Regions from separate parts of the Massilia varians genome, predicted to be linked through region 2. Evidence: predicted binding sites of a transcription regulator. Region 2 holds the regulator's gene; the other holds the start of a gene.
What was found. Region 2 encodes FNR, which switches genes on or off when oxygen is low (the NO sensors DNR and NnrR bind a similar motif). Its sites were predicted from a motif close to TTGATNNNNATCAA; they were not measured.
Positions count from the first base shown of each region.

Region 1: MasN3_RS15660 (universal stress protein) is a predicted target of FNR. The motif match lies at 4,429-4,442, and genes of this name have one in related genera.

Region 1 is NZ_AP026966.1:3,492,884-3,499,781, reverse strand. Features, by position in the region: gene MasN3_RS15680 (NfeD family protein) at 1-385, shown strand, start outside; gene MasN3_RS15675 (SPFH domain-containing protein) at 425-1,360, shown strand; gene MasN3_RS15670 (SDR family oxidoreductase) at 1,357-2,166, shown strand; gene MasN3_RS15665 (L,D-transpeptidase family protein) at 2,280-3,827, opposite strand; gene MasN3_RS15660 (universal stress protein) at 3,865-4,344, opposite strand; gene ppsA (phosphoenolpyruvate synthase) at 4,506-6,898, shown strand, end outside.
Region 2 is NZ_AP026966.1:3,733,066-3,739,963, forward strand. Features, by position in the region: gene MasN3_RS16765 (cytochrome ubiquinol oxidase subunit I) at 1-1,213, opposite strand, end outside; gene MasN3_RS16770 (hypothetical protein) at 1,611-2,060, shown strand; gene MasN3_RS16775 (hypothetical protein) at 2,094-3,740, shown strand; gene fnr (fumarate/nitrate reduction transcriptional regulator Fnr) at 3,821-4,582, shown strand; gene MasN3_RS16785 (helix-turn-helix transcriptional regulator) at 4,594-5,361, shown strand; gene MasN3_RS16790 (DMT family transporter) at 5,422-6,348, shown strand; gene MasN3_RS16795 (metallophosphoesterase) at 6,345-6,898, opposite strand, start outside.

The sequences.
Region 1 (6,898 bases), 240 kb from region 2:
CCTCGTGATTGCCGAACTGTTCACCGGCACTTTTTACCTGTTGATGATCGCGATCGGCGTCGGCGCCGGCGCGCTGGCCGCCGTCACGGGCGCCAGCGGCCCGCTGCAGATCATGACCGCGGCCGTGGTCGGCCTGGCCGCCACCGCGGTCCTGCACCGCAGCCGCTTCGGCAAGCCGGCCAAGGCCGAAGCCACCCGCGACTGCAACGTCAATCTCGACATCGGCCAGCGCGTCGCCGTCCCGCATTGGGTGGAAGGCCGCGCCCGCGTGATGTACCGCGGCGCGCTGTGGGACGTCGAGCTCGGTCCGGGCGCGCAGCCGGAAGCGGGCGATTACCGCATCGTGGAAGTGCGCGGCAGCCGCCTGATCGTGGCCGATTCATAAGACAATCTAATAAATACTACTCATCTACAAGGGATGCTCATGGAATTCACCTCCGGCACGGTTGCGATCGTCATCTTCATCATCGCCCTGGTATTCATCTTCAAGACCATCAACGTGGTGCCCCAGCAGCACGCGATGGTGGTCGAGCGCCTCGGCAAGTTCCATGCCGTGCTGGCGCCCGGCCTGAACATCGTGGTGCCTTTCATCGACCGCATCGCCTACAGGCACAGCCTGAAGGAGATTCCGCTCGACGTGCCGCCCCAGGTCTGCATCACCAGGGACAACACCCAGCTGCAGGTCGACGGCATCCTGTACTTCCAGGTGACCGACGCGATGCGCGCCTCCTACGGCTCCTCGAACTACATCCAGGCCATCACCCAGCTGGCCCAGACCACGCTGCGTTCGGTGATCGGCAAGATGGAGCTCGACAAGACGTTCGAGGAGCGCGACCACATCAATACCACCATCGTCAACGCGATCGACGAATCGGCCGCCAACTGGGGCGTCAAGGTGCTGCGCTACGAGATCAAGGACCTGACCCCGCCGGCCGAGATCCTGCACGCGATGCAGCGCCAGATCACCGCCGAGCGCGAAAAGCGCGCCCTGATCGCGGCGTCGGAGGGCCGGCGCCAGGAACAGATCAACATCGCCAGCGGCGAGCGCGAAGCGGCGATCGCCCGTTCCGAGGGCGAACGCCAGGCCGCGATCAACCGCGCCCAGGGCGAAGCCAGCGCCATCGTCGCGCTGGCCGAAGCCAGTGCCGCGGCGCTGCGCCAAGTGGGCGCGGCGATCCGCGAGCCGGGCGGCATGGACGCGGTCAACCTGCGCGTGGCCGAGCACTACGTGGACGCCTTCGGCAAGCTGGCCAAGACCAACAACTCCTTGATCGTGCCGGCCAACATGGGCGACATGAGCAGCGTGATCGCCAGCGCGCTGCAGATCGTGAAGTCGCAGCAGCCGGATATCCTGCGATGACCCGTGTGGTGATCATCACCGGCGCTTCCGATGGGATTGGCGCCGAGATGGCGCGCCAGTTGGCCTCGAAAGAGGGCGCAGGCGTCGCATTGGTGCTGGCGGCGCGCAGCGCCGAGCAGCTCGACGCGGTGGCGGCCGAATGTGCCGCTTTCGGCGCGCAGACGCTGGTGGTGCCGACCGACGTCGGCGTGCAGATCCAGTGCCGGCGCCTGGTGATCAGCGCCCTCGAGCATTTCGGCCGCATCGACGTGCTGGTCAACAATGCCGGGCGCTCGGCCCATGCGCTGTTCGAGGAAGTCGAAGACCTGTCCTGGTACGAGGAACTGATGCGCGTGAACCTGTGGGGCGCGGTCTGGTGCACCCAGGCGGCGCTGCCGGCGCTGAAGGCCTCAACCGGCAGGATCGTCGCGGTGTCCTCGCTGGCAGGCCTGGTCGGGGTGCCGGGGCGCACCGCCTACAGCGCCACCAAGTTCGCCATGACCGGCTTCTTCGAGGCGCTGCGCGCCGAAGTGAAGGGCCATGGCGTGTCCGTGACCACCGCTTATCCGGGCGTGGTGGCGACCGCGATCCGTCACCGCGGCTTCAACGCACGCGGCGAGGAGGCCGGCGTGAGCGGGCTCGATGAAGCAGGCGCGATGAGCGTGCAGGAATGCGCGCGCCTGATCATCGAGGGAATGGACGCGCGCCGGCGCGAAGTCGTCATGACGGCCAAGGGCAGGCTTGGGCGCTTCCTCAAGCTGATCGCTCCCGGCTTGGTGGAGAAGATGGCGCTGGCCGCCCTCAAACAGGACGTCCGGCCCCGTTGAGGCGTCTCAGTCGCCCCGGTTTGTGCGAACGGTCAAGGCGCCACCGACTGCTGGGTATTGGGCGCGCGGCGTTGGCCGCGCTTGTCAATTCCCGCTGATATCGGCGCCTACGGTCAGCGGGAAGCCAGGGCTGCACTCAACTGCCGGTCGCGTCCGTAAATGTCGTTCGCGAACAGCACACGGCCCTGGCGGTCCGTCACTGCGGTGGCGTAGAACAGGATGACGGTCACCGGGGTGGCAAGGCTGACCGTTCGCGGCGGCCCCGGGCGCATGGCCGCGGCGATCTGTTGCTCGCTCCAGCGGTCAGGGTCAGCCAGCACGAAACTGGCCAGCGCGGCCGGGTGCTCCACGCGTATGCAACCATGGCTGAGGTCGCGGCGTCCGCGTTGGAACAATTCCTGCGACGGGGTCGAATGCAGATAGATGTTCATCGGGTTCGGCATGGCGAACTTGATGTTGCCGAGCGCGTTTTTCGCGCCCGGGCGCTGGCGGACCCGCGCGGTGCCCGTGCGCAGGGCAGCCACTGCCTGTGGCCCCGCGGTGGCGAGCACCTGGCCGTTCGCCGCCACCAGTTCCATGTCGTTCTGGCGCAGGTAAGCGGGGTGATGAACCAGTTTGGGCAGGATCTCACCCAGAGCAATACTTCGCGGCACGTTCCAGTAGGGGTTGAACTCGACTGCGCGCATGTGACCGAGGAAGGAGGGAGTGGGTGTCCCCGCGGCCCTGCCGACGATGACCCGCATCTCGAGCGGCGTGGACGCCGCCTGGCCGAGGTCGAAGGCCCACAGGCGGTAGGCAGGCACGTTGACGGCGATAACGCGTCCACGCAAGGGCGGCAGCCAGCGCAGGCGCTCCAGCGTCAGCGCGAGCTGCGCGGCGCGCTGCGCCGGCGGCACGGCCAGCGCAGCCAGGGTGGCGGGACCCACGCGCCCATCTTCGACAAGGCCGTGACGCTCCTGGAAGCGCCGCACGGCGGAGGCCAGGGCGGGGGAGCCCGCTGCACCCGCGTCGCCTTCTTCGACACCGCCTTCCAGGTCGCCGAGCAGACGCAGGCGCTCGCGCAGCGCCGCCGCGCCTGCCGGCAAGGCCGGCCACTCCGGCGCCCGCCCCGCCAGTTCGCGGTACTGCGCGAGCGAAGCCTTCACCCTGGCGTAGAGCGGCAATGCGGGCGCGGCCGCATCCACGGCGTCGGCCAGTCGGCCGCTGGCGGCAGCCTGGCGCAGCTCCGCTACCGGATCGAAGCCCGCGAGCGCGTCCTGGTCCTGGCGGTAAGGCGAAGGCGTGCGGCCGGCATGCAGGTCGGCCAGGTACTGCAGCATGGCGGTGCTGAGCGCACGCTCGAACGCTGCCTTGTCGTCGGGGGAAACCGCACGATCCAGCTGGTGAGCAAGCTCGTCCGTCCGGTAGAGCGCCGGGTCCAGACCATGGGTGGCGGCATCCCCAAGCAGGCGCAGTGCCAGCCGTGCCGGCGCCTGCCCGTGCTCCAGCCAGCGCGGCGGCGCGCCGGACGCGTACAGGCGCGCCGCCAGGGCGCCGGCGTCGACCGGGGCGGCAAAGGCCGGCGCGCGCTGCGGCGACGCGGCGAGCACGAGGTACAGCAGCAGGACGGATGCGGTCCTGTGCGCGCTGGAGCGAAGCAGGGCGGGAAATGGGAGCGTCATGGGTGGCGGGTCGGGAAGGGCGCAGGATGGCGCCCGCTCAGAAACCGGCCGCAACGCTCACGGCCGCATCGGCCCGCGGCGGCCGCAGCACCATGACCGGGGCCGCGGCGTAGGCGAGGACATGCTGGGTGACGCTGCCGGCGATCTTGCCGGTGAGCCCGCCCGCACCGTGCGAGCCCATGACGATCAGGTCGCACTGGCGCTCCCTGGCGGCATCGATGATGGCATCCCCCGGGCTGAGCGAGTAGGTGGCCAGCGTCTCGGACGCCAGGCCGGCGGCCTGCGCGCGCGCGGCCACCGCGGCCGCACGGCCCTCGGCCTCCGCCAGCATGCGGTCGACCTGGGGGCCGGCGCCGCTGACGAGTCCGCGTTCGGCGCCGCCGAGGAATGCCTCGGGAAAGGCGACCGACAGCGCCACGATCTCGCTGCCGCAGGCACGGGCCAGCTGGAGCGCGGCGTCGCCCGCCTGCGTCGCGATGGGCGAACCGTCTGTCGGCACCAGGATGCGCTTGTACATGCTGTCCTCCTTGAGCAGGTGGGAGAGTATGCGCCCGCAGCCTCAAAACTGCATGAAACTGGCTCGCGTTCGCATGGGAGAGTATTGAGCCAGATTAAGCGATAGTCAAATTCCTCGGATACGATCGGTCGACATACGATGCGTGCACCGGGGAGGGGACCATGGAAGCATCCGGCAAGTTCATTTCCTGGTTTGCAGAGCTGGGCATTGCGGACGTGCCTTTGGTGGGCGGCAAGAATGCTTCCCTTGGCGAGATGGTGCGTGAACTGGGCGGCCAGGGCGTGCGGGTGCCGAACGGCTTCGCCGTGACCGCGGCCGCCTACCGGGCCACCCTGGACCGCGCCGGGGCATGGGATGGCCTGCACGCGGCCCTCGACGGACTCGACCATACTAACGTGGCCGCGCTCACGCGGCGTGCCAGGACTGCGCGCGACATCGTCTACGGCGCGCCCCTGCCGCCCGAACTCGCGGAGGGCATCGTGCAGGCCTGGCGCGCGCTGCGCGAGCAGTATGGCGAAACATTGACGGTGGCCGTGCGCAGCTCCGCCACGGCCGAAGACCTGCCTACCGCCAGCTTCGCCGGCCAGCATGAAACCTATCTCAATGTCAGCGGCGAAGCGGACCTGCTCGACAGCGTGCGGCGCTGCTTCGCCAGCCTGTTCATGGAGCGCGCCATCGTCTACCGTATCGAGAACGGTTTCGACCACTTCAGGGTCTCGCTGTCGGTCGGTGTGATGAAAATGGTGCGCTCGGACCTGGCCTGTTCCGGGGTGATCTTCACCCTCGATACCGAGACCGGCTTTCGCGACGTCGTGCTCGTTACCGGCGCCTATGGACTGGGGGAGAACGTGGTGCAGGGCACGGTCGATACCGACGAGTTCTATGTGTTCAAGCCGACCCTGCGCGCGGGGCGCCGCAGCGTGCTGCGGCGCAGCCTCGGCGGCAAGGAGGTGCGGATGGTCTACGCGGAGGCGGGCGCCGCGGGCACCACGCGCAATGTGCCGACCGCGCCGGACGCGCGGGCGCGCTACTGCCTCGACGATGCCGCCGTGCTGGAACTGGCCGAGGCCGCGCTGCGCATCGAGGAGCACTACGGCGCGCGGGCAGGTCACCCTGTGCCGATGGACATCGAATGGGCGCAGGACGGCATCGACGGCAAGCTCTACGTGGTCCAGGCACGTCCCGAGACGGTCGCCGCGCGCCGCTCGGCGACCCTGCTGGACGAGTACCATCTCGACGGCAAGGGCGAGGTGCTGGCATCCGGACGCGCCGTGGGCAGCAGGGTTGCGGCCGGCACGGCGCGGGTCATCGCCGACATCGGCCAGCTCGGCCAGTTCCGGCCGGGCGAGATCCTGGTGGCCGAAACCACCATGCCGGACTGGGGCACGGTCATGAAGACCGCTGCCGGGGTGGTGACGGACCGTGGCGGACGTACCTGCCACGCCGCCATCGTGGCGCGCGAGACCGGTGTGCCGGCCCTGGTCGGCTGCGGCAACGCGACGCGAACGATCCGCACCGGCGACCCCGTCACCCTGTCCTGTGCCGAGGGCAGCGTCGGCCACGTGTATGCCGGCAGCCTGCCGTTCCACCGGACCATCACCGACCTGGCGGCCCTGCCCATGCCGCGCACCCGCATGATGGTCAACATCGGCAACCCCGACCTCGCTTTCCGCACGCGCTTCCTGCCGAACGACGGGGTGGGCCTGGCGCGCATGGAATTCATCGTCGCGGAACATATCCGCATCCATCCGATGGCGCTGATTCATCCGGACCAGGTGCGCGACGAAGGCCAGCGCGCCGAGATCGCCCGTATCACCAGCGGCCATGCGTCGCCTGCCGAGTACTTCGTCCGCGAGCTGGCCGAGGGAGTCGGCACGATCGCGGCCGCCTTCTACCCGAAACCCGTCATCGTCCGCATGTCCGACTTCAAGACCAACGAGTATGCCAGCCTGCTCGGCGGCGCCGCCTTCGAACCGCTCGAAGCCAATCCGATGATCGGCTTTCGCGGGGCCTCGCGCTACGCGCATCCGGCCTATGCCGAAGGGTTCGCGCTGGAGTGCCGTGCCATGCGGCGGGTACGCGAAGACATGGGCCTGTCGAACCTGATCCTGATGATTCCGTTCTGCCGGCGCGTCAAGGAGGCCGAGGACGTGCTGCATGCGATGGCGTCGCACGGCCTGGAGCGGGGCGTGGACGGGCTGGAAGTCTACGTCATGTGCGAGATCCCCAACAATGTGATCCAGGTCGATGCTTTTGCGCGCCTGTTCGACGGCTTTTCGATCGGTTCGAATGACCTGACCCAGCTGGTGCTGGGTGTGGACCGCGATTCCGACATCGTGGCCTTCGACTTCGACGAGCGCGATCCCGGCGTGCTCGAGATGCTGCGCCAGGCGGTCGCCGGTGCGCGGCGCAACGGGCGTCATGTAGGGATCTGCGGCCAGGCGCCGTCCGACTATCCGGAGGTGGCGCGCTACCTGGTGGAGCAGGGGATCGATTCGATCAGCCTGAACCCCGATTCGCTGCTTGCCACCGTGCGCAACCTGGTCGAGGTCGA
Region 2 (6,898 bases):
GCGAGACGGCATCGGCGGTGCGCAGCACCCCGTACACGACCCAGGGCTGGCGTCCCACCTCGGTGGTGGTCCAGCCGGCCAGGATGGCGACCAGGCCGGCCGGCCCCATCCACACGGCGAAGCGCAGGAAGGGGCGGTTGTGCCACAGGCGCGCCTCCCCTCCCCGCTTGCGCCGCAGCCACAGGCTCCAGGCCCCCAGCGCGATCATGAGCAGGCCCAGGCCCACCATCAGGCGGAAGCTCCAGAACACGATCAGCGAGTTCGGCCGCTCTTCGCGGGGAAAATCCTTGAGTCCGGGGAACTGGCCGTTCCACGAATGGGTCAGGATCAGGCTGCCCAGGTGCGGGATGCCGACTGCGTACCTGGTGCGCTCCTCTTCCATGTCGGGCATGCCGAACAGCAGCAGCGGGATCGCCTTGTCGCCTTCGTTCTGCCAGTGCCCTTCCATGGCCGCCAGCTTGGCCGGCTGGTGCTTCAGGGTGTTCAGGCCGTGGAAGTCGCCCACCACCGCCTGGATCGGCGCCACCAGCAGGATCATCCACATCGCCATCGACAGCATCTTGCGCACCGCCGGATTGTCGCGGCCCTTGAGCAGCTGCCAGGCCCCGGTGGCGCCGACGATCAGGGCCGTGGTGAGATAGGCGGCGATCACCATGTGCAGCAGCCGGTAGGGGAAGGAAGGATTGAAGACGATCGCCAGCCAGTCGGCCGGGACCATCCGGCCGCCCTCGATCGCATAGCCCTGCGGGGTCTGCATCCAGCTGTTGGCGGCCAGGATCCAGGTGGCCGAGATCAGGGTGCCGACCGCGACCGCGCAGGTGGCCCCGAAGTGCAGGCCCGGGCCGACGCGGGTCCAGCCGAACAGCATCACGCCCAGGAAGCCGGCTTCGAGGAAGAAGGCGGTCAGCACCTCGTAGGACAGGATCGGTCCCATGATGCTGCCGGCGAACTCGGACAGGTAGCCCCAGTTGGTGCCGATCTGGTAGGCCATCACGATGCCGGACACCACGCCCATGCCGAAGCAGACCGCGAAGATCTTGATCCAGTAGTGGTAGAGGTCGACGTAGACCTGGCGTCGCGTCCTCAGCCAGCACAGCTCGAGCACGGCCAGGTAGCTGGCCATGCCAATCGTTATCGCCGGAAACAGGATGTGGAAGGACATCGTGAACGCGAATTGCACACGCGCCAGATCCAAAGCGGACAAACCGAACATGCGGGCCCCTTTTGCTCGTCGACCTCCGTCGTGGTGTCCAGAATCTAGCATGCCAAAGGGGCGCGCACGCTTGGCGATGTTGATTTGATACGTCAAAACGCGGCTTCGGCGGCCGGCGAGTCGCTTGTTATCCATGCGCGAGCCGGGACTTGCTGTCGGTGTCGAAACCTTTCTCGAACACTGAAAACCTGGGGTCACTGATCCATATTAATGACCTGTCAGATCGGTCCTGCCGGCCCAATCCACTCGTCTATATTGGCTGACGATTCGAGCCCGGCTGCAGCCAAAATGCTGTGTACACGGCATGCTTGCGGACTCGCGATCCGGCGGCCCGGCCTCCGCCTTGTCCTGCGGCGGGCGGGCCATCCATCGATCGTCGATGTGAAAGGAGATGGTCATGATCCATCATCAGAACCACCCGGCGGCGGCGCGCGGCGCGGAGCGTGCCGGGGAAGCGGAGGTGCTGCTCGCTTCCTCGGCCATGCCGGCGAGCTTTCGCGAACTGCGCCAGGACGCCGATCCGGCCGCGGTCCGGCAGTTGTTCGGGGCCGCGGCCGCCCGCGCCGGCCAGTCCGAGCCCGAGCTGAGCGGCACCGGCTTCACCTACCGCCACGACTGGGGCGCACGGCGCGGACAGTGGGTCCTGCGGCTCGACTGGAACGTGATCCAGCCGCCCTCGCGGGTGCTGGTGGCGATCGGCGAAGGCGCGCCGGGCGGCCCGGCCGCCGGCAAGTTCATCGGCGCCGCCCGCTATACCGTGCACAACGTCGCCTCGCGCTGGAACGGCGTCGACATCTGGTCGACATCGCCTGGAGCAGCGACATCCCGCTCTACGCCGACTACCTGATCATCAACCCTTGAAGCGCACCAGGAGAATCCCATGGCACCAAACGATCGCCTCGACCAGGACGCCGCACTGCTGCTCGACCCCGGACCGGAGCGCGCCGACTCGTCGGACACCAAAGGCCCCTGGGCCGTCGCCGAAGCCACCGTCGGCACCGACGCCGTGCAGCCTGCGCTGCAGGGGACCGGCTTCACCTACCGCCACGACTGGGGCATGCGCCGCGGCGAATGGCTGCTGCGCCTCGGCTGGGACCTGATCCAGCCCGGCTCGCAGGTCTTCGTGGCCATCGGCGAAGGCGTGCCGGGCGGTCCGCCCGCCGGCAAGTTCATCGGCGCGGCCCGCTACACCGTCCACAACGTCGCGCCGCGTTCCAACGGCGTCGACATCTGGGTCAACATCGAGTGGAGCGCCGACATCTCGCTCTACGTCGATTACCTGATCGTCAATCCGCCCGCCGCGCCGCCCAGCCTACGCACGGTCTCGGTCACGGTGCACCGCCACAGCAGCGTAGCCCTGAGCGAAGCCGAGGCCGACCGGATCCTCGCCGACATGGGCACGATCCTCCAGAACGACGACAGCGGGCCGGACGTCGCGACCCCGGTCCGCTTCGTGCGCAACGGCGCGGTCCGGCTGCTACCGGCCAACGTCCCCGGGACCATCCAGACCTCGAGCGACCTGACTGCGCTCTTGAACGCCGGCAGCGGCGTCAAGGTCGTCCAGGCCATCCGCTGGTGCGGCGGCCCCGGTGACAGCATCATCGGCTGCGCCCCGGTCGGCAGCGCCTCGGTCAACGTGGCCGCGGTGCGCTTCACGGCCAACCAGGAAGGCCTGATCTGGGTGCACGAGTACGGCCACAACTGCGGCCTGAGCCACCGCACCGACGACCCGCGCGCGGTCATGTACCCGTCCGTCGGGGTCGACCACAACGTGGTCAACGCGGCGGAATCCTCGGCTTTCCTTTCGGGCCCGCTGAGCATCGGCGGCCAGGTGATGCCCGCCGGCGGCTGCTCCTGCGGCGCGGGCGGCATGGCGCTGCCCGCCGATGTGCGCGACTTCGTCTCCCGGCACTGGGTGGAAGGCGTGCCCTGGGAGCTGGCCTCGCAGTACGGCGAGAAGGACGCCCGCCTGCTGCTCGAGTGGCTGGTGGACGAACCGGAACGGCACGAGGAGTTCCTGACCCAGATCGTGGCCACCCTCGGCTACATCGGCAGCGAGATCGCAGTCCAGCCGATGATCGACTTCATCGAGCAGCCGCGCGCCGGTCGCGCCGTGTTCAATGCCAAGAACACGGCCCTGCTGCGTCTCGGCGACCTGGCCAACCGCTCCGGCAGCCGGGCGGCGCTCGACTACCTGGCGCGGGTCGCGGGCGACATGGGCCTGGCGCGCACGCTGGCGGCGCCCCAGGCCACCGCGGAGCTGCAGGCGGCCAAGGCGCAGCATGAGGTGGTGGCGCCGAGCCTCGACACCCTGGCCGCCGAGCTCGCGGTGTCGGCCACCTTCGGGCTGGCGCTGGCCGGCACCGCGCAGGCGCAGCAGGCCGTGGAAGCGCTCAAGGGAGATGCCGACGCCTTCGCCAGCGTGAATCAGGCGGCGCTGGAAGCGGCCGGGATCGCCGCGACCGTGCAGGCCAAGGGACGGCAGGAGTACTACAGGATGAAGGCGCAACACCGGCATCACCTGTAACAGGCTTGCGGTAGGGAAATAAAACCCGCGGACGCGGCCTTTGTCTATAATGGCCGCGTCAGCATTTTCGTTTTCCTGCCATGAACCAACCCATCTCGCTTCCGGGCGAAGCGCCGGTCATCCAGGCCCTCAAGGCCAGCTGCAGCGCCTGCAGCATGCACCAGCTGTGCCTGCCGATGGGGCTCGAGGATGCCGACATCAACCGCCTCGACCAGATCATCGGCCGCCGCCGCCGCCTCGCGCGCGACGAGCGCCTGTACGCCATGGGCGAACCCTTCCGCAACCTGTACGCGGTGCGCTTCGGCCATTTCAAGACCTACCAGGTGAACGCCGCCGGCGAAGCCCAGATCACCGGCTTCCAGATGGCCGGCGAGCTGCTGGGCATGGACGCCATCAGCGGCACCCACCACTGCGACGCCGTGGCCCTCGAGGACAGCGAGGTGTGCGAGATCCCGTTCGCGCGCCTCGAAGAGCTGTTCGGCCACGTCCCCGCCCTGCTGCGCCACTTCCACCGCATCATGAGCCAGGAGATCACGCGCGAGCAGAACGTCATGCTGCTGCTCGGCAATATGCGTGCGGAGCAGCGCTTCGCCGTGTTCCTGGTCAACCTGTCGGCACGCTACGCGGCGCGCGGCTATTCGCCGACCAGCTTCCAGCTGCGCATGTCGCGCGAGGACATCGGCAACTACCTCGGGCTCACCATCGAAAGCATCAGCCGCCTGCTGTCGCGCTTCAAGAAGCAGGGCTGGCTGCAGGTGGACAAGCGCGAGGTCACCCTGCTCGATCCGGCCAGGCTCAAGGCGCTGGCCGCCGGCACCGAGGTCTGCAGCCCGATGGGCTAGGATTGCCCAGGATGGCCGCCCTGCCGCCCGCCCCGCATCTGGATCTGCACCTGCGCAGCTATGGCGCCGCCCGTAGCGCGGACCGCCACGAGTTCGGCCAGCTGGTGCTGCCCGTGAGCGGCGAAGTCGCGCTCGAGATCGAAGGCCGCCAGGCCCGGCTCGATCCGCTGCGCGTGGCGGTGGTGGCGCCGCGCGCCTGGCACTCGCAGTGCAGTGCGGTCGCCAACCAGTCGCTGATCGTCGACCTGGGCCCGGAAACCTTCGCCGCGGGGCCCTGGCAGCGCCTGCTCGAGCAGCCCTTCGGCGCCATCGGTCCGGCCGCCCGCAAGCTGGTCGAATTCATGGGCATCCTGGCCGCCACCCGGCCCCCCGCCCCTTCCATGCTGGCCGGCTGGACGCCGCTGCTGCTCGACACCCTGGCGCTGGGCGCGCCCGCACCGCGCTCGCGCCTGGCCGCCCTGCGGGCCCGCATCGAGGCCGAACCCGGCCTGCCGTGGACCACCGAGGCCATGGCGCGCGTGGCCGGCCTGAGCGTGAGCCGCGTGCATGCCCTGTTTCGTGAGGAGCACGACAGCACGCCCCACGACTGGCTGCTGGACTGCCGCCTGCGCTACGCCTGCGAACGGCTGCGTGCCAGCAAGCGCCCGGTGGCCGAAATCGCGCTGGCGGCCGGCTTTTCCGAGCAGAGCGCCTTGACGCGCGCGATGCGCCGGGCGATGGACAGCACGCCCGCCGCCTACCGGCGCGCGTATCGAGAGAATCTGTCAAAGATCCAGTAGCGGCGGTCAAGAAGCGCGCCGGCATCCGGCCGACAATCTCCCTTCCCACGGAGATCGGCCATGCTGTCACAGATACACACCAGAACCCATACCACGCAACTCGGCATCGGCGCCGGCATCGCCGCGGGCGCCTTCTGGGGCCTGGTGTTCCTTGCCCCGGAGCTGGCGCCCGGCTTCTCGCCGCTGCAGCTGTCGGCGGGCCGCTACCTCGCCTACGGCCTGGTCGCCGCCCTCCTCGTCGCCCGCGCCTGGCCGCGGCTCAGGCGGCGCCTGACCCCGGCCGACTGGCGCGGCCTGGCCTGGCTCAGCCTGGCGGGCAACATCGTCTACTACCTGTTCCTGGCCCAGGCCGTGCAGTTGGGGGGCGTGGCCATGACCTCGATCGTGATCGGGCTGCTGCCGATCACCGTGACGCTGGCGGGCCTGCGCGAACCCGACGCGGTGCCCTTGCGGCGTCTGGCGCCTTCGCTGCTGCTGGGCGGGGCCGGCCTGGCCTGCATCAGCCGGGACGCGCTGGCTTGCCTGGATGGCGGCGCGATCACCGGGCTGTTGTCGGCGGTCGGCGCGCTGCTGTCGTGGACCTTCTATGCGGTCGCCAACCGGCGCTGGCTGGCGCGCCTCGAGGGCATCTCGGCCAAGGAATGGAGCCTGCTGGTGGGGGTGATGACGGGCGCCCAGGCCCTGCTGCTGGCGGCACCGGCCTTCGCGGTCGGCGCCACGCCGCACACGGGCCCCGAGTGGCTGCGCTTCCTGGGCCTGGTGACGGCGGTCGGGATCCTCTGTTCCGTGGTCGGCAACGCCCTGTGGAACCACGCCAGCCGCGCCCTGCCGATGGCCCTGATGGGCCAGATGATCGTGTTCGAGACCGTGTTCGCCTCGCTCTACGGCTTCCTGTGGGAGGCGCGCTGGCCGAGCGGGCTGGAGGCGGCGGCGCTGGTGTTCCTGGCCTCGGGCGTGGCGTCCTGCGCGGCCGTCCACCGTACTTAAATGTCGAGGACGAGATCGGGGCGGAATGCTTCCTGCTCGCCCTTGCTGAGATAGCCGAGCGGATTGGCCAGCACGCGGCAGGACCACGGCCGGCCGGCCTCGATGCCGCTGACCACGTAGTCGTTGGCGCAGTGCAGGTGGCCGTGGATCCAGACGTCGGCCTGCGGAAACAAGCCGTCGAGCCCATTGCAGAAGCCCGCGGTGCCGGGCGTCAGGCCATAGCGCGGGTCGGCGCTTTGCAGGCTGGGGGCGAAGTGGGTCACCACCACCGTGCTGCCGTCGAAGGGCGTCGCCAGCGCGCCGCGCAGCCAGTCCTGGCAGTCCAGCGCCATCGCGCGGATGCCCTCGGCCAGCACCTTCTCGCCGTTCTTCAGGGTGGTGTTCTTCGACAGGTACCAGTTGGCGGCGCGGAAGGCCTTCTCGCGTTTCTGCAGCTGCTTGGTCAGCTCCTGCTCGCGCAGCGCCAGCGCGTCGAAGTCGCTCCACAGGGTGGTGCCGATGAAGCGGACGCTCCCGATGACGAGCGTCTCGCGGTCCAGCCATTCGATGC